3 regions of the Devosia sp. 1566 genome follow, and region 1 is predicted to be linked to each of the others. Evidence: predicted binding sites of a transcription regulator. Region 1 holds the regulator's gene; each other region holds the start of a gene.
The links. Region 1 encodes LexA, which represses DNA repair genes until DNA is damaged. Its sites were predicted from a motif close to TGTTCNNNNTGTGTTCNG; they were not measured.

Region 1 (6,008 bases):
CTTCGAAACCCGGCTCGATACCTCGGTCAACCTTGCTGGCGGCGTGCCCGCGGGCAAGGTGCTGGTCAGCGAAAGCGGCATCAACGGCCACGAACACCTGCAGCATCTCGACCGCACAGCCGGCATCGGCACCTTCCTTGTCGGCGAATCGCTGATGCGCCAGGCCGATGTGGTCGCCGCCACCCGCGCCCTCCTGCAGGGTGTGCCCCAGGCCGCCCATCCATGAGCGAGCCGCAGCTGACCCATCTCAACGAGCGCGGGGAGGCCCGGATCGTTGATATCGGCGACAAGGCAGTCACCCGCCGCCGCGCCCTCGCCCAGGCGGTGATCAGCGGTCGGCCCGAAACCATTGCCGCCATCATGGGTGGCGCCCTCAAGAAGGGCGACGCCCTGGCCGTCGCGCGCGTCGCGGGCATCATGGCAGCCAAAAAGACCGCCGAGCTCATCCCTCTTTGCCACCCCATCCCGCTCACCAAGGTCAGCGTCGAGATGGAGGCGCGCGAGCCCGGCGCCATCACCATTCTTGCGACTGCCGAAACCACCGGCCAGACCGGGGTGGAAATGGAAGCCCTCATGGCGGCTTCCACCGCGGCGCTTACGCTTTACGACATGGCCAAGGGCATCGACCGCGAGATGGTTATTTCCGCGATCTGCCTACTCGAAAAATCGGGCGGCAAGTCCGGCGATTTCCAGCGGGCGCCATGAGCCTGCTCCCGGTTGAAGACGCCCTCGCGGCCATTTTCGCCCGCGTGCCGCCCGCCCGCACCGAGTCGGTGCCGCTTGAGGCCGCCGCCGGCCGGGTACTGACCGAGCCCCTGCTCGCCCGCCATGACCAGCCGCCTTTCCCCGCCAGCGCCATGGACGGCTATGCCGTGCGTGCGGCCGATATCGTGCCGGGCGCGATCCTAGATGTCGTCGGCACCGCCCAGGCCGGCGCCGGCTTTGGCGCGGATATCGCCCCGGGCACCTGCGTGCGCATCTTCACCGGCGCGCCCGTGCCCCCGGGCGCTGATGCCGTGATCATGCAGGAGGAAGCGACCCGCACCGGCGACCGCGTCAGCTTTGCGGCCCAACCTCCCATCGGGCGCAGCATTCGCCCGCTTGGCCACGACTTCCGGCAGGGACAAGAGCTGATTCCGAAAGGCTCGCGCCTGACGCCCATGCAACTGGCCGTCGCGGCCGCCGCTAATTGCGCGACGCTGCCCGTCGCCATGCAGCCGCGCATAGCGCTCCTTGCCACCGGGGACGAACTGGTGCTGCCCGGCACCGCTCTCGGACCGGGCCAGATCGTTGCCTCCAACAGCTTCGGCTTGCGGCCGCTCCTTGCGCCTTACGCCGCCGAGATCCGCGACTACGGGATCGCTCCCGACAACCGGGCGGCGCTTGCCGAGCGCCTTGCCGGCATCTTTGCCGAAGCGCCCGACTTCGTCATCACCACGGGCGGCGCCAGTGTTGGCGACCATGATATCGTGCAGGAAATCCTGCTGAGTCTCGGCGTGCAGCTTGATTTCTGGCGCATCAATATGCGCCCGGGCAAGCCACTGATGTTCGGCACTCTGGGCAAAACCCTGGTGTTTGGCCTGCCTGGCAATCCGGTTTCGGCCATGGTGACCGCCGCCGTCTTCATCAAGCCGGCGCTCCGCCGCTGGCTCGGCGTCGCCGAACCCGCCCGCTGGCACCTGCCGCTTCTTGCGCCCACGCCGCCCAATACCGCCCGGCGCCACTTCATGCGTGCCCAAATGGTGCATTCAAGCCAAGGTGCGGGCTTGCTCCCGATCAGCGAAACCGATAGCGGTCATACCTCCTCGCTGGCCCGTGCCGATATGCTGCTGGTGCAGCCGGAGTACGATCCCGGACAACCCGCCGGCACCCTAGCTGCGGCCATTCCGCTGGACGGGTTCTAAGCAGAGCCAAAGAATTTTCTCCTGCGCCCTTGAGCGTTATTGCAGAACATAACTGGAACACCTATGCTCGTTCAGTCTTTGTTCCGATTCTGCGATTGAAGGGCTCCGATGCTGACGCGCAAGCAACATGAACTGCTGATGTTCATCCATGAGCGGATGAAGGAAAGCGGCATTCCCCCTTCGTTTGACGAGATGAAGGACGCGTTGGATCTGGCCTCCAAGTCGGGCATTCACCGCCTGATCACGGCGCTTGAGGAGCGCGGCTTCATCCGCCGCCTGCCCAATCGCGCGCGGGCACTGGAAGTGCTCAAACTCCCCGATTCGATGAACCCCGCGCTCGGCGGCCGCAAGGCCCGCTTCGAGCCCAGCGTCATCGAAGGCAATCTGGGCCGTGTTGCCGCTCCGCCGCCACGCTCGGGCTGGAGCGATGATTATGTGCGCCCCGTCGCGGTCCCGGTCATGGGCCGGATCGCCGCCGGTACCCCCATCGAGGCCATCCAGAGCCATTCCCACACCATCTCGGTGCCACCCGAAATGCTTGGCCCTGGCGAGCACTACGCGCTCGAAGTGCGCGGCGATTCGATGATCGATGCCGGCATTTTCGATGGCGACACGGTGCTGATCCGCCGCCAGGACGTTGCCGGGACCGGCGAGATCATCGTCGCGCTGGTGGATGACGAGGAAGCCACCCTCAAGCGGCTGCGCCGTAAGGGCAACACCATCGCGCTTGAAGCGGCCAATCCCGCCTACGAAACCCGCATCTTCCCGCCCGACCGCGTCAAGGTTCAGGGCCGCCTGGTGGGCCTGCTGCGTAAATATTGACGCCCAGGGTCGAAAAACTCTGTCCTGTCCTGCTGCGCGGGGTGGGGCAAGAGCGCCACTGCTTGGCGTTCAGGCATCCTTTGGCTGGCTTGCAGCTGGTGAAAGGAACACGGGAAGGCTCCGAGCCGATTGAAGTCGGTGCCCTGCGCGAACTCGCGGAGGAGTCTGGCCTGCAGGCAGAGGCTTTGCGCACGCTGCCATCCAGCAGTGCCATTGCAGAGCAACAGCTTTGGCACTTCGTTGTGGTGAGTGCCGCCGCTCCCGTCCCCGAACACTGGCGTCACTTTACCCAGGATGATGGTGGTCATAGGTTCGAGTTCTTCTGGTGGCCACTCGAGCGCCAACCGGGCCCCGAATGGCACCCCATGTTCCAGCGGGCCCTCGCCCACATCGCTCGCCACGCCTAAAGCCGGAATCGGCCAAGAAATAATCTCTTCGACGGAACTCGATTGCCGCCCTAGGGTCCTCATCAGCCGCACCAGACCAGCGCCTGTATGCCCCCTCCTTCACCCTCCCCCTTGAGGGGAGGACCGGGGTGGGGGTTTAGTCCCTCCTCCGCGAGTGACGTTAGACCCGGCTGGCCACCTCCAATGCGCAATCCGCTCAAGCCCCATACCCCCCGACAATAACTTATCCCCGCCCCCGCCGATCACCCGCATAGTCTCCTCATCCGCGCACCCAAGCGAGATCATGACGAGTGGTTGGTGCGCGGAGGCTGGGGGATCGTGGGTCGCCGCGATCCGGCCGGTGTCCGCAAGAGCCGTGGACCTCTATCGTCCGGTGGTCTTGGGTGAAGAATCGCGATGGCAGCTGCACTGGCCATCGGAACCCTGATGTGGCGCAGGCAGCGGTGCCCGCCAGGGTTTAGTTCGACATCCGCGGAATCTGGCATGCGCCGCAGGAGGGAGCGGGCATCGGCACCCAGTCGCTGTTGGCGGGGCGGAGCTTCCGTTTTGCGCAACGTTTTTTGAGGCAATGCCTCGCCAACGCCGCTCCCAACCGGAGGCCTCGCGCCGACCGGAGTTTCGCCGTGCCTTGGAAACAAAAATCCCCGCCGAAGCGGGGATCTCGAAGTCGTTGTCGGCTGAGCCTAGTGGTTGTCGCGCGGCACGCCATAGGTCTGGGCAATGCGCTGGTAAGCCACTGCTGGCTTGAGTACGGCGCCATTGCCAAGCTGGTCGACCAGCCCGCGCTGGATCTCCTGCCAGGGCGTCTGGTGCGCGGGGTACTTGTAGCCGCCCGCTTCCGCCAGTTCTTGCCGGCGCGTCGCAATCTCGGCGTCCGAGATCAGGATATCGGCGGTGCCATTGTTGAGGTCGATACGCACCCGGTCACCCGTGCGTAGGATGGCCAGGTTGCCGCCCGCTGCCGCTTCAGGCGAGGCATTGAGGATCGAGGGCGAGCCCGACGTGCCGGATTGGCGCCCGTCGCCGATACAGGCCAGCGCGTGGACGCCCTTCTTGATGAGGTAGGCAGGGGGCCGCATATTGACCACTTCAGCCGCCCCCGGATAGCCGATCGGGCCCGCGCCGCGCATGAACAGCAGCGTGTGCTCGTCGATATCAAGCGAGGGATCATCGATCCGGTGGTGATAGTCCTCGGGACCATCGAACACCACCGCCTTGCCCTCGAACATGCCGGGATGCTCGGGATTGGCAAGGTAGCGCTCGCGGAACTCGGGCGAGATCACGCTGGTCTTCATGATCGCGTTGTCGAAGAGATTGCCGCGCAGCACCAGGAACCCGGCTTCTTCCTTGAGCGGCTGCTCGAACGGGCGGATCACCTTCTCGTCCTGGATGGGCGTGTTGCGGCAGTTCTCGCCGATGGTCTTGCCGTTGACGGTGGGTGCGTTCTCGCGGATCAGCCCCTGCTTCATCAGCTCGTTGACCACCGCCGGCACGCCGCCCGCATGGTAGTAATCCTCGCCCAGATATTCGCCGGCCGGCTGCAGGTTCACGAGCAGCGGCACCTTATGCCCATAGGTCTGGAAATCCTGCAGATCGAGCTCGACACCGATATGCTTGGCGATCGCCTGGATGTGGATCGGGGCGTTGGTCGACCCGCCAATCGCGGAATTGACCACGATGGTATTGATGAAATTGTCCTTGGTCATGATGTCGGAGGGCTTGAGGTCCTCATGCACCATGTCGTCGATGCGCTTGCCCGTGCGATAGGCCATTTCCTGGCGATCGCGATAAGGCGCGGGAATCGCGGCCGAGCCGGGCAGCTGCATGCCCAGCGACTCGGCCAGCGAGTTCATCGTGGTTGCCGTACCCATCGTGTTGCAGAAGCCGGTGGACGGCGCCGAGGACGCCACCAGCTCGATGAACTGCGCGTAGTCGATCTCGCCAGCCGCCATCATCTGGCGCGCCTTCCACACAATGGTGCCCGAGCCAGTGCGCTCGCCCTTGTGCCAGCCATTGAGCATCGGTCCGACCGAGAGCGCAATTGCGGGGATGTTGACGGTGGCTGCGCCCATCAGCATGGCCGGGGTGGTCTTGTCGCAGCCAATGGTCAGCACCACGCCATCGAGCGGGTAGCCATAAAGCACTTCCACCAGCCCGAGATAGGCCAGGTTCCGGTCCAGGCCCGCAGTGGGGCGCTTGCCGGTTTCCTGGATCGGATGCACGGGAAATTCGATGGCGATGCCACCCGCTTCCCGGATGCCTTCGCGCACGCGCTCGGCCAGCACGATATGGTGGCGGTTGCAGGGGGAAAGGTCAGAACCGGTCTGGGCGATGCCGATGATGGGCTTGTTGCCCTGCAATTCCTCCCGCGACACGCCGAAATTCATGTAGCGCTCAAGATAAAGCGCGGTCATGTCCGGGTTCTCGGGATTGTCGAACCAGGCGCGCGAGCGCAGCTTCTTGGGCGCGCTGCCCTGCCCATTGGGGGAAGAGAAGCTGTTGTCTGCCGTCATTACCTTATTCCTCAATAGTTCCGCCGAGGCGAATACAGGCTGCTGTTTGCTACAGTTCTAGCATGTTAGTTGCAGGAGTGAACGCCAATCCTGTTGGATTTCGTCGCCCCTTGCGCTCGCAGGGCAACCGGGCGGCGTCGAATCGGCTAGGCGCAGGCCAGCGCAGCGACTAGGTTTGCCCGAAAGTGCGGGGCGGACTGCAAGAGGGGCAAGCATGAGTGAATTTGTGGATTGGGTCGGGGTCGATTGGGGCACCTCCAACCTGCGGGCTTGGGGCCTGAGTTCCGACGGCACGGTGATCGTTGCGCGCAAATCCGATCAAGGCATGGGCAAGCTGACGCGCGACCAGTATCCAGGCGTGC
Region 2 (6,008 bases), 1.0 Mb from region 1:
GAGGGTAAAGCAGGAGCGGGCGGGCTCCTCGGGCTCCTCTGGATTGGCGGACGCCGCGGCGGACTGGGTTTCCACGCCAAGGGCGGCGGGCTGCGCGAGCACCATCAGGAGCAGCGCTGTCAGCCACGCCAGGGATTTCGATCGCCATGTCGGCAAAGACTTCACCAAGTTCATGTCCCGAGCGGCCCCAGAATGCAAACCGCCAGAGGGCTGCGCAGGGCTAGAATGAGTTAAAGGGCGGCAGGATCCAAGACGCCATCGGATTGGTCGACATATAGCGGGTTAATTGGCCCGCCGCGATTTGCCAGATTTTGTGCTGTGTGGCCCTTTGCACCCGCCTGCGAAAGGCCTATATGTCGAGCGCTGCCCGGTGCGTGTTGGATACCAATATCCCCGGGGCCTTATCGATCCTAAAGGGAGCTGTCCCTGACCGGGCCCGTGGGCTCGGACATACGGCGCCCACCTACGTAAGTAGGTTCCCGGGATCGCCTATCCCACGGCCAGGGTGGCACCTTATTTTCGCGACAGGCAACAAAGCGCCTTATGGTTGTTGAGCGTAACGAAGACACCAAGGCGAGCTTGCGACAAGCGGCAAAGGCCCGCCGGGCGGCGCTCCCCGCCGGCGAGCGGGCCCAGGCGGCCGAGAGTGTTACCCAGCTATTTTTTTCCGAGCCTCGGTTCGGGCTCGCCCAAGTGATCGCGGGCTATTGGCCGCTGGTGGATGAGCTGGACTGTCGGCCAATTTTGCTGCGCTTGCTCGATGATGGCCGCACCGTGGTGTTGCCGGCGATCGTCCGGCCACACGGCCCGCTGCAGATGCGAGTGTGGGAGCCGGACGCACCGCTTTACCCGGCGGGGTTCGGCACGCTCGCTCCCTCCGAACTTGCGCCTCACGCCCACCCGGACCTGGTGCTGGTGCCTCTTCTGGGCTTTGACGGGCTGGGCACCCGGCTGGGCTATGGCGGTGGTTATTATGACCGCAGCTTTGCCGAGCGGGAAGGGCGGCCACTGATGGTAGGCGTGGCTTACAGCGTGCAAGAGTTTGACGCCATTCCCCGGGACGAGCATGACATTGCGCTGGACGCTGTGATAACGGAAACCGGCATTCGACAGTTCGGCGGCAGATAATGAAATTTCTATTCTTGGGCGACGTCGTGGGCCGTGCAGGCCGCGAGGGAATTGCCGATCGCCTGCCCGGATTGATCGAGCGCTACGGCTTTGATTTTGTGGTGGTGAACGGGGAAAATGCCAGCCATGGGCGCGGGCTGACCGAGCCGCATTTCAACGGCATCCGGGCGGCGGGCGCCGATATCGTGACCCTGGGCGATCATGCGTTCGACCAGCGCGACACCATCTCGTTTATCGAGCGAGAAACGACGCTGGTGCGGCCCATCAACATGGCGCCAGGCACCCCTGGTCGCGGGGCGATGTTTGTCGAGGGCCGCAACGGGCATCGGGTGCTCGTGGTCAACGCGCTGGGGCGCGTGTTCATGGGGCCGGCCGATGATCCGTTCCGAGCGGTGGAAGCGGCGATTGCCGCCTGTCCGCTGGGCGAGCAGGCCGACGCAATTATTGTGGATTTTCACACGGAAGCCACTTCCGAAATCCAGGGCATGGGGCACTTTCTCGATGGGCGGGCGAGCCTCGTCGTCGGCACCCACACCCATATCCCGACGGCTGACTTGCGCATTCTCAAGGGCGGCACGGCGCTGCTGGCGGATGCGGGCATGTGCGGGGACTACGACTCGGTGATCGGGGTGGACCCCGACGAGCCGCTGAACCGGTTCCTCACCGGCATTGCCAATGGCCGGTTCACGCCAGCCGAAGGGGAAGCGACCTTGTGCGGCGTGGCGGTGGAAACCGATCCGCGCACGGGACTGGCGGTCAAGGTGCTGCCCGTACGGGTGGGCGGGGTCTTGGCGCAGGCGCTGCCCGAGTTCTAGCCCGCTTCACATTCGCGCCGGGCTTGCCTATAACGCGCCACCACAACAACACCAGACCCCAAGGACTGACCGATGGCCGGCCATTCACACGCCAAGAACATCATGCACCGCAAAGGCAAAAGCGATGCGGTGCGTTCCAAGGTCTTTTCCAAGCTGGCGCGCGAAATCACGGTGGCAGCCAAGATGGGCATGCCCGACCCGGCGTTCAATTCCCGGTTGCGCCTGGCGGTGACCAATGCGCGCGCCCAGTCCATGCCCAAGGACAATATCGATCGCGCTATCAAGAAGGCGATCGGCAGCGACGGCGAGAACTATGACGAAATCCGCTATGAGGGCTATGGCCCAGGTGGCGTCGCGATCATCGTGGAAACGCTGACCGACAATCGCAATCGCACCGCCTCCAATGTGCGCTCCTACTTCTCCAAGAATGGTGGCGCGATGGGGGAAACCAACTCGGTCGGGTTCATGTTCGACAAGGTTGGCGAGATCACCTATCCGGCAAGCGCCGGCAGTGCCGACGAGATCATGGAAGCCGCCATCGAGGCAGGCGCCGATGATGTCGAGAGCGACGAAGAGGGCCACTATATCTACACGAGCTTTGAGGCGATGGTCGAAGTGGCCGCCGCGCTGGAAAAGGCACTGGGCGAAGCAGAATCAGTCAAGGCCGTGTGGAAGCCGCAGACCAATACCCCCATCGATGCCGACAAGGGCGCGACGCTGATGAAGCTGATCGCTACGCTCGAAGAAGACGATGACGTGCAGAATGTTTATTCCAACTTCGAGATGAGCGACGAGGACATGGCCAAGCTGGCCGACTAAGCCTCGACAAGGTTCCTCAGGCGCGTTGCAGGGCCTGGGGAAAGAACTGATCGGCCGCGACGATCGTCACGCGATTGCGGCCGGTTTGCTTGGCGTCATAAAGGCGCTGATCGGCAATCCGGAACAATTCGGAAAAACCGATGGCGCTGCCGAACACAGCGCCACCAATGCTGACGGACAGGGCTTGTACGGTGCCGCGCGGCACAAATTCTGCTTCATTGACCGCGCTGCGGATGCGTTCGGCAATAGCGCGCGTAATGTCGGCATCGACGCCGGGCAGGAACACGCCAAATTCCTCGCCGCCCATCCTTCCCACCAGATCTCCCGCCCGCAGCACCGAGCGGATCGCCCGGGCGATCACCGTCAGGGCAAGGTCGCCGGCATCGTGGCCGAACCGATCGTTGATGGATTTGAAGTTGTCGGCGTCGATCACCAGCAAGGCACCGCCCGGGGTGCTGCCGGCGCGCGCCAACTGCGTCGTCACCTGGGCGGTGAAGGCGCCGCGATTAAGACAAGAGGTGAGGCTGTCCGTGCGGGCAACCATGCCGAGCCGGCGATTGGCAATGGCAAGGCGCCGCAGCCGCAAGCTTAGGAGAAAAAGCAGCGGCACGCCCAGGAAGATGGGTAGCACCGTGGCGCTGATCATCGCCCGTTGCAGCGCTGCACCACCTAGATTTTCAAATAGCAGGGCATTGAACCCGACGGAAACCAGGAGGCAGCCCAAGGTGCCGAACACGGTCCAACGGGTGACGCTCGACCAGGTACGTGAGCCGCTCCCCCCGATGCTATCCTGACAAGGGCTAGCCATTGGCTACCCACCTTTCCGAGCGCTGCCGATAGGTGGTGAGCGCAGAAGCGAGCGAGTGCCCAGGGCGGGACAGCGCGGTCAGGCGCGGCAATGCACAGAAGCGTCGCGGCGCCAAAGGGGCGCAGCAAACCAGGTCACAGCTCATAAGTTAATGCCCCTTCATGAACATTGCCGAACCTAGAAGGTGCTTCTTGAAAATGGGGTTTGTGCAATGGGTGGAATTTTACGCGTGTCGCTTCTTCCACAGGGCTCCGTTGCTGCTTTGTTCACTTCTGCTTGGTAGGAGAAGCGCCTTCAGGTATGGGTGAAACATGACACCACCAGTGCGAATCATCGGCATCGATCCAGGACTGCGGCGCTGCGGTTGGGGGGTAATCGAAACCCAGGGCAACAAGCTGCAATTCATCGCCTGCGGCACGGTCACTCCGCCCACGGAAGGCGAATTGGCGCAGCGCCTCGCGATCCTTTTTACGGAGTTGCTGGACCTGCTGGAGCGGTTTGCGCCCGATGAGGCGGCGGTGGAAGAAACCTTCGTGAACTCGGGACCACGCTCGGCGCTGATCCTGGGACAGGCGAGGGGGGTGGCGCTGATGACGCCGGCCCATCGCGGCATTCCGGTGGCGGAATATGCCACCAATCTCGTCAAGAAATCGATCGTGGGCACCGGGCACGCGGAAAAGGAACAGGTGGCGCTGATGGTCAAGACCTTGCTGCCCACGGCCAAGATCAAGGGCGCCGACGCGGCCGACGCACTTGCGATCGCGATCTGCCATGCCCATCACCGGGTTGCGGCGCAACGGGCACGGATGAGCGCATGATCGGCAAGCTCAAGGGTGCCGTCGACAGCTTTGGCGATGATCATGTGCTCATCGATGTGGGAGGGGTCTGCTACGAGGCCTTTTGCTCGTCGCGCACTTTGCAGGGATTGCCCCGGGTCGGGGAAGCAACCGTGGTATTCATCGAAACCGTGGTGCGCGAAGACATGATCCGGCTTTATGGCTTTGGCAGCGAAGCCGAAAAGGGCTGGTTCAACCTCCTCATGACCGTGCAGGGCGTTGGCGCGCGGGTGGCGCTTGGGATCCTGTCCGCCCTGTCACCATCGGAATTGTCGAGCGCTATTGCACTAGGTGACAAGGCGATGATCGGGCGGGCCAATGGGGTTGGGCCCAAGCTGGCGTTGCGATTGGTGACCGAGCTCAAGGGCAAGGCGCCGCAGGGCGGGGGCATTGACGCGGGCACGCTCGGGCTGCAGACCGCCTTAGGCGAGGGAACAGCTAGCGGGAATGTAGCCGATGCAGTTTCCGCTTTGGTCAATCTGGGGTATTCGGGGGCGCAAGCTTCCGCCGCCCTGGCGCGGGTTGTGGCCCGTGAGGGGGATGATACCGCGACCGAAAAGCTGATCCGGCTGGGCCTGCGCGAGTTGAGCCAGTGATGGTCTTTCCGAGCCGCTCCGCCGCCAGCGCTGAGCCGGCGAACATGATGTTGGAGACAGCCATGGTGCTCCCGCTAACGCAAGTCAGGGCATCCGTTTGACCGATCTTACTTCTCCCGTTGCCGGGCGCGATGAGCCACTGGATGTGGCACTGCGCCCGTCCGGCTTTTCGGAATTTGTCGGGCAGGCGGCGGCGCGTGCCAATCTTGAGGTGTTCATCGAGGCCGCCAAGAAGCGCGGTGCGGCGCTCGATCATGTGTTGTTTGTGGGGCCGCCTGGCCTGGGCAAGACCACATTGGCGCAGATCATTTCGCGCGAGCTCGGCGTGGGCTTTCGCGCGACTTCTGGCCCGGTGATCGCCAAGGCCGGGGATCTGGCGGCACTGCTGACCAATCTCGAAGATCGCGATGTGCTGTTTATCGACGAGATCCATCGGCTCAATCCCGCGATTGAGGAAGTGCTGTATCCTGCCATGGAGGATTTTCAGCTTGACCTGATCATCGGGGAGGGGCCGGCGGCACGCTCGGTGCGGATCGATCTGGCGCGGTTTACGCTGGTGGGCGCGACGACGCGCGCGGGCTTGTTGACCACGCCGCTGCGGGATCGCTTCGGCATTCCCGTGCGCCTTAATTTCTATACGCCCGAAGAGTTGGTGCAGATCGTGCAGCGCGGCGCCCGGCTGTTGGGCACGCCAATGGCGCCTGATGGGGCGTTGGAAATCGCGCGCCGTTCGCGCGGGACACCCCGCATTGCCGGCCGGCTGTTGCGGCGGGTAACGGATTTTGCGCTGGTCGAGGGCTCGAGCGAGATCACGCGGGCCATTGCCGACAAGGCCTTGTTGCGGCTCGACGTGGATGCCCGCGGGCTCGATCAACTGGATCGGCGCTATCTGACGATGATTGCCGATTTCTATGGCGGGGGGCCCGTAGGGATCGAGACCATTGCGGCTGCGCTGAGCGAGCCGCGTGACGCGATCGAGGAGATTGTCGAGCCTTATCTGATCCAG
Region 3 (6,008 bases), 980 kb from region 1:
GCATCCGCAACGCGCCCGATGCAGCCACGCGCACGCCGTTCCAGCCTATGGCCTCGGACGAGCAGGTGACGCCAGAAACGGTGGCGCTTGATCCTCGGGCCGATATCGAGGAAACCGAACTCGACGAACAGCAGGCTGCAGCGGAGCAAAGCGATGTTTATCACGGCAAGATTTGACGAGCGCGAGTTCCGGCCCCTGTCCATCGCCGTGCTCGCCGTATCGGACACCCGCACGCTCGAGACCGACACCTCCGGCGCCCTGCTTGTTTCCATGCTCGAGGAAGATGGTCACCGCAGCGCCGGGCGCCAGGTGGTGCCTGACGATGTGCAGGCCATCCGCGCCGCCGTGCAGGCCTGGGTTGCGGACCCGCAAGTGGACGTGGTGCTGACCACGGGCGGCACCGGCTTTTCCGGCCGCGATGTTACCCCCGAAGCCATCGAGCCGCTGTTCAACAAGCGCATGGACGGCTTTTCGGTGCTGTTCCACCAATACTCGGCCACCAAGATCGGCACGTCCTCGATTCAGTCGCGCGCCACGGCTGGGCTGATCGGGGAAACCTTTGTGTTCTGCCTGCCGGGCTCCCGCGGGGCCTGCCGGGATGCGTGGGACGGCATTTTGCGCGACCAGCTCGATTATCGGCACAAACCCTGCAACTTCGTGGAAGTGATGCCCCGCCTCGCCGAGCGCTGAAACGCAAAACGGCGGCCCCGAAGGCCGCCGTTCTGAAGTGTTATCGGACTTGAGATGCCTTAGTGCCCGTGCACCATGCCCGGTGTGCCGCCCTTGGGCTTGCGCACAAAGAATGCGGCCACGATCGCGAACAGCGAGATTATCGCCCCCACGAAGAACGCCGAGCGGATGCCGCCCGCCGCTGCCGCCAACGGCTCGGCACCACCGGCCAGCAGATTGGCTGACTGCAGGGTCATCAGCGCCACAAACAACGCCGTTCCCGCCGCGCCCGCCACCTGCTGCACCGTGCCGATCACGGCGCTGCCATGCGAATACAGCTTGGGCTGGAGCGAACCGAGGCTCGCCGAGAACAGGGGCGTAAACATCAGCGACAAACCGACGCTGAACGCCAGATGGGCGGCCAGCAGCCAGCCAAAGGGCGTGCTTTCCGTAACCATGGTCAGGCTCCACAAGACAAGGCTCACAATGGTCGCGCCGGGCACGAGCAGCACGGTTGGGCCATGTTTGTCATAGAGCCGACCTACCACTGGCGCGCAGAGCCCCATAACGAGGCCTCCCGGCAGCAGCATCAAGCCGGTCTGCAGCGTCGACAGCCCCAGCACGTTCTGCAGATAGATGGGCAGCAGGATCAACATACCGAACATCGCCATCATCATCACCGCCATCAGCACCACCGAGATGCTGAAGGTCGGCGTTTGCAGGGTGCGCAGGTCAAGCAGGGCACGGTCGCGCTTCTGTAGGGAAAGCTGGCGCAGCACGAAGAGCCCGATCACCACGACGCCGAGCACCAGCGGCACCCAGGCCGGCACAGGACCGGGATGGCTCGCAGCTTCCCCCAGCCCGCTCAGCCCATAAACCAGGCTGCCAAAACCGACCACCGACATACCGACCGAAATCACATCGATCGGCACGGATTTGGGCGTCGAAACATTGCGGATGCGCGCAAATCCCAGCGCGAGGCTCCCCAGCGCAATCGGCAAAACGAGGATAAACATCCAGCGCCAATCCAGCTGCGACAGGATCAGGCCCGAAATGGTCGGCCCGATCGCTGGCGCCACCGAGATCACGGTCGAGATATTGCCCATGGTCTTGCCCCGCGTTGCGGGCGGCACGAGGTTCATCACCGTCGTCATCAGCAGCGGCATCATGATCGCCGTGCCGATGGCCTGCACCACCCGACCCGCAATCAGCAGTTCAATGCCAGGCGCGGTGGCGCAGATCAGGGTGCCGAGCGAAAACGTGCTCATGGCGGCGACAAACACAGGCCGCGTATGAAAGCGCTGCAGCAAGAAGCCGGTGATGGGAATCACCACCGCCATGGTCAGCAGAAACGCCGTGGTCAGCCACTGGCCGGCGCTTGCGGTGATCCCCAGATCGGTCATCAGGTGCGGCAGTGCCACGCCCATGATGGTTTCGTTCAGGATCACCACAAAGGCCGAAACCAGCAGCAGGTTGATCACCAGCCGATTGCGCGCGCCAAGCCCTGGCTCAGCTGCGGCGGCGGATGGGGGCACAGCATCTAAAACAGAAGCATCGCTGGACATGGTGTGCCTTTCGCAGAATTGAATTTGTTCGGTCCCGGGCAGCTGGAACACAGCCCTGACGATCGGGCCAACCCGATTTCGACATCGCCGAAGCGAGTGCGGTGGCGCCCTGGACCGGGTCGGGTGGTTTAGTGGGTGCAAGCGCGCCCGTCCACCCGCCAGAACGCAGGGCAGTCTTGCATCAGCCGTTCCCCACGCCCATCTGATGGGTCGAGGCAGCTCAGCTGTTCACCCTTGTTCTTGTTTTGTTCTCGTGCGTGCGCTATGTGAATCCCACGCTGCGTGCCGTCGCGATTCGACCGGGCAAGCGCAAGGAGATCGCCTCATGGCCCTTTATCAAGCGCCGTCCTTTGAAGCCCTGGAAAAGCTCAGCCGCAGCCGCGACGCCGATCTGGCGCGGCGCGAACTGGTTGATCCCAGCCGCAATCGCGGCCGGGGCGCGCAATCCAACCGCAGCGGCCGCTTCGAGCGCCAGGCGCGGGAAAGCTTTGATGATGGCTGGAACAGCGTGGAAACGCTGCCCCAGTTCGAAACGGTCGAGCATATCGAGCGCGCCAAGACCATCATCACCAGCAATGACAGCCCCGATATCGGCTTTGATCGCTCGATCAATGCCTATCGCGGCTGCGAGCATGGCTGTTCCTATTGCTTTGCCCGCCCCAGCCACGCCTTCCTCGGCCATTCCGCGGGCATCGAGTTCGAGCGCGACATCTATGTCAAAACCAATGCGGTGGAAGCGCTGCGCGCGGAACTCGGCGCCAAGAATTATCGCGTCAAGCCGGTCGCCATGGGCACCAATACCGACCCCTACCAGCCGGCCGAGCGCAAGCATAAGCTGACGCGCGGCATCCTCGAAGTGATGCTGGAAACCCGCCATCCGGTCACCATCACCACCAAGTCGGCCCTCCTGATCCGCGACCTCGATCTCCTGACCGAGTTGGCCAAGCTCCGGCTGGTCAAAGTCGGGATCTCTATGACCTCGATGGACCACAAGCTCAGCCGCAAGATGGAGCCGCGCGCCTCCTCCCCGGCGCGGCGCCTCGAAGCCATTCGGCTCCTGTCGGAAGCGGGCGTGCCGGTCTCCGTACTCGCCTCCCCGATGATCCCAGCGATCAACGACATGGAGCTCGAGCGCATCCTCGATGCCGCCGCCGCCCAAGGTGCCAAGGGAGCCGCGATGATCCTGCTGCGCTTGCCCGGCGAAGTGCGCGACATCTTCCGGGAATGGCTGCTGCGCCATTTCCCCGACCGGGTGCGGCATGTGCTATCGCTGGTGCGCGATACCCGTGGTGGCAAGGATTATGACTCGCGCTGGGGCACCCGCATGACGGGCGAAGGCCCGTATGCGACCCTGCTGACCCAGCGCTTCGAAAAGGCGCGCGAGCGCTATGGGCTCGACGCCAAGCTTCCGGGCCTGCGCAGCGATCTTTTCGTTGCCCCCAAGCTCGAAGACCGGCAGATGAGCCTCTTCTGATTTGTGATCCCGGCGCGACTTGGCGCCGGGTTGACGCCGCGCAGGCCCATCGCGATGCTGGCGGCATGCTGATCGAATCACCCATCCAGCTTGAACCCGATTATTCCCATGAGCTTGCCGCGCAGGCCCGTGGGGCGCGCGTCGTCGCCGGCGTGGACGAAGCCGGCCGCGGTCCCCTGGCCGGCCCCGTGGTCGTGGCCGCGGTGATACTCGATCCCACCTGCATTCCGGTTGGCCTCAACGATTCCAAAAAGCTGACCGAAGAGGTGCGCGAGGCGCTGTTCGCCCAGATTGTGGACACCGCCCGAGTTTCGGTGGTGATCGCGCCTCCCTCCATCATCGCCACCCGCAATATTCGCGGCGCGACGCTCTGGGCCATGACCCAGGCCGTGCACGGCCTTTGCGTTTGTCCCGATCGGGTGCTGGTGGATGGTCGCGATGTACCCATGGGCCTGCCCTGCGAAGGCCTAGCGCTGGTGGGTGGCGACGGTCGCAGCGTTTCGATTGCTGCCGCTTCCATCGTTGCGAAAGTCACGCGCGACCGGATGTGCCGGATCATGGATTGCGATGCACCCCATTTCGGCTTTTCCAGCCACAAGGGCTATTCGACGCCCCAGCATATGCGCGCCCTCAAGGACCATGGTCCCTGCCGCCATCACCGCGCCGATTTTGCCCCTGTTGCTGAAGCGCGCGAGCGGTTGGCGCTGGCGGCTGTCCCGGTCCTGCTCGCCTCTTAACTCCACGCTAACCCATTGCACACGCTCCCTTAACCCTGACGCGCTACAACAGGAGCGTTAGTGTTGCGTTAGGGTTAAGTGTATGTTGCGTACCGCGCGTCGGGCCGAACCGGCCTTTGCGGAGGAGCCAAGGCGTCTCCCCATCGACACCATTCTTGTGGGCGATTGTATCGAGCACATGAACAGCCTGCCGGCGGGTTCGGTGGACCTGGTGTTTGCCGACCCACCCTATAATCTGCAGCTGGAATCGGGCCTGACCCGTCCCGATCAAAGCCGCGTCGATGCGGTAGACGATGATTGGGACAAGTTCGACAGCTTTGCCCATTATGACCGTTTCACCCGCGCTTGGCTGGCGGCGGCGCGCCGCGTGCTCAAGCCCGATGGCGCCCTGTGGGTCATCGGCTCCTACCACAACATTTTCCGCGTTGGCGCGGCGCTCCAGGATCTCGACTTCTGGATGCTCAACGACGTGATCTGGCGCAAGGCCAATCCGATGCCCAATTTCCGGGGCACAAGGTTCACCAATGCCCATGAAACGCTGATCTGGGCGGCCAAGAACCAGAAAAGCCGCGTCACCTTCAATTATGAAGCGCTCAAGCTCGCCAACGACGACACGCAGATGCGCTCCGATTGGCTGTTTCCGCTGTGCACCGGCAATGAGCGCCTCAAGGGCGAGGACGACGGCAAGGTGCATCCCACGCAAAAGCCCGAAGCCCTCCTGTTCCGCATTCTCAATGCCACCACCAAGCCCGGCGACATCGTGCTTGACCCATTCTTCGGCACTGGCACGACGGGGGCTGTCGCGCGCAAGCTCGGGCGCCATTTCATCGGCATCGAGCGCGAGCAGATCTATGTGGATGCCGCGCGCAACCGCATCGCGACCATCCGGCCGGGTGTCTTTGAAGCCCTGCAATCGGTCACGCCCAAGCGCAAGGAAACCCGCATTCCTTTCGGCTCGCTCGTCGAGCAAGGAATGATTGAACCGGGCACGCAACTTTTCGACTTAACCAAACGTTACTTCGCCATGGTTCGTGCAGACGGCTCGCTCGTCTCGGGTTCCCATCAGGGCTCCATCCACAAAGTGGGTGCGCTGGTGCAGGGCGCCGAGGCATGCAACGGGTGGACTTTCTGGCATTACGAACAAGGGGGCCATATCGCTCCCATCGACGACCTTCGGGCGGATATCCGCGCGAAACTTGATTTGCTTTCTGCCTGATCCTGACCTCCAATCATTCAGGCTCTACTTCAAGGCCGCTGGTTCCAAACCGGCGGCCTTTTCTTTGCCCGGGGTTCTCGGAGGGGCCTTTCCCAGTTGTGCTCACCGGAGCGCTCATGGCTGATGCTGGGATAAACCCTGCATAGACCCCTTCCTGGGGATCGCCATAGAGAACAACACACGCAAGGCGACGGTCCGTGCCCTTGATGCAGCTTCGTTCACGCCGTCGTCCGCTGACATGTGTCAGGCGAAGGACCCGGCATCTTTCGGCCACGGCGCTGGCAGCCAGGTCACGCAGACTTTATCAATCCAACGACTGCGAGGCCCCGTCATGAAGACGCTGCGCC

Region 2: ruvC (crossover junction endodeoxyribonuclease RuvC) is a predicted target of LexA. The motif match lies at 3,823-3,840, and genes of this name have one in related genera.
Region 3: ELX51_RS03480 (PA0069 family radical SAM protein) is a predicted target of LexA. The motif match lies at 2,470-2,487, and genes of this name have one in related genera.

What each region holds. Positions count from the first base shown of each region.
Region 1 is NZ_CP034767.1:1,698,421-1,704,428, reverse strand. Features, by position in the region: gene trpC (indole-3-glycerol phosphate synthase TrpC) at 1-226, shown strand, start outside; gene moaC (cyclic pyranopterin monophosphate synthase MoaC) at 223-705, shown strand; gene glp (gephyrin-like molybdotransferase Glp) at 702-1,904, shown strand; gene lexA (transcriptional repressor LexA) at 2,013-2,726, shown strand; gene ELX51_RS08330 (NUDIX domain-containing protein) at 2,768-3,133, shown strand; gene ELX51_RS08325 (IlvD/Edd family dehydratase) at 3,817-5,646, opposite strand; gene ELX51_RS08320 (2-dehydro-3-deoxygalactonokinase) at 5,861-6,008, shown strand, end outside.
Region 2 is NZ_CP034767.1:2,738,546-2,744,553, reverse strand. Features, by position in the region: gene ELX51_RS13240 (lytic transglycosylase domain-containing protein) at 1-165, opposite strand, end outside; RNA gene ssrS (6S RNA) at 358-516, shown strand; gene ELX51_RS13230 (5-formyltetrahydrofolate cyclo-ligase) at 544-1,128, shown strand; gene ELX51_RS13225 (TIGR00282 family metallophosphoesterase) at 1,128-1,943, shown strand; gene ELX51_RS13220 (YebC/PmpR family DNA-binding transcriptional regulator) at 2,016-2,762, shown strand; gene ELX51_RS13215 (GGDEF domain-containing protein) at 2,779-3,570, opposite strand; gene ruvC (crossover junction endodeoxyribonuclease RuvC) at 3,882-4,388, shown strand; gene ruvA (Holliday junction branch migration protein RuvA) at 4,385-5,002, shown strand; gene ruvB (Holliday junction branch migration DNA helicase RuvB) at 5,142-6,008, shown strand, end outside.
Region 3 is NZ_CP034767.1:715,190-721,197, reverse strand. Features, by position in the region: gene ELX51_RS03495 (MFS transporter) at 1-176, shown strand, start outside; gene moaB (molybdenum cofactor biosynthesis protein B) at 154-690, shown strand; gene ELX51_RS03485 (MDR family MFS transporter) at 750-2,234, opposite strand; gene ELX51_RS03480 (PA0069 family radical SAM protein) at 2,560-3,708, shown strand; gene ELX51_RS03475 (ribonuclease HII) at 3,774-4,445, shown strand; gene ELX51_RS03470 (site-specific DNA-methyltransferase) at 4,528-5,661, shown strand; gene ELX51_RS03465 (helix-turn-helix domain-containing protein) at 5,966-6,008, opposite strand, start outside.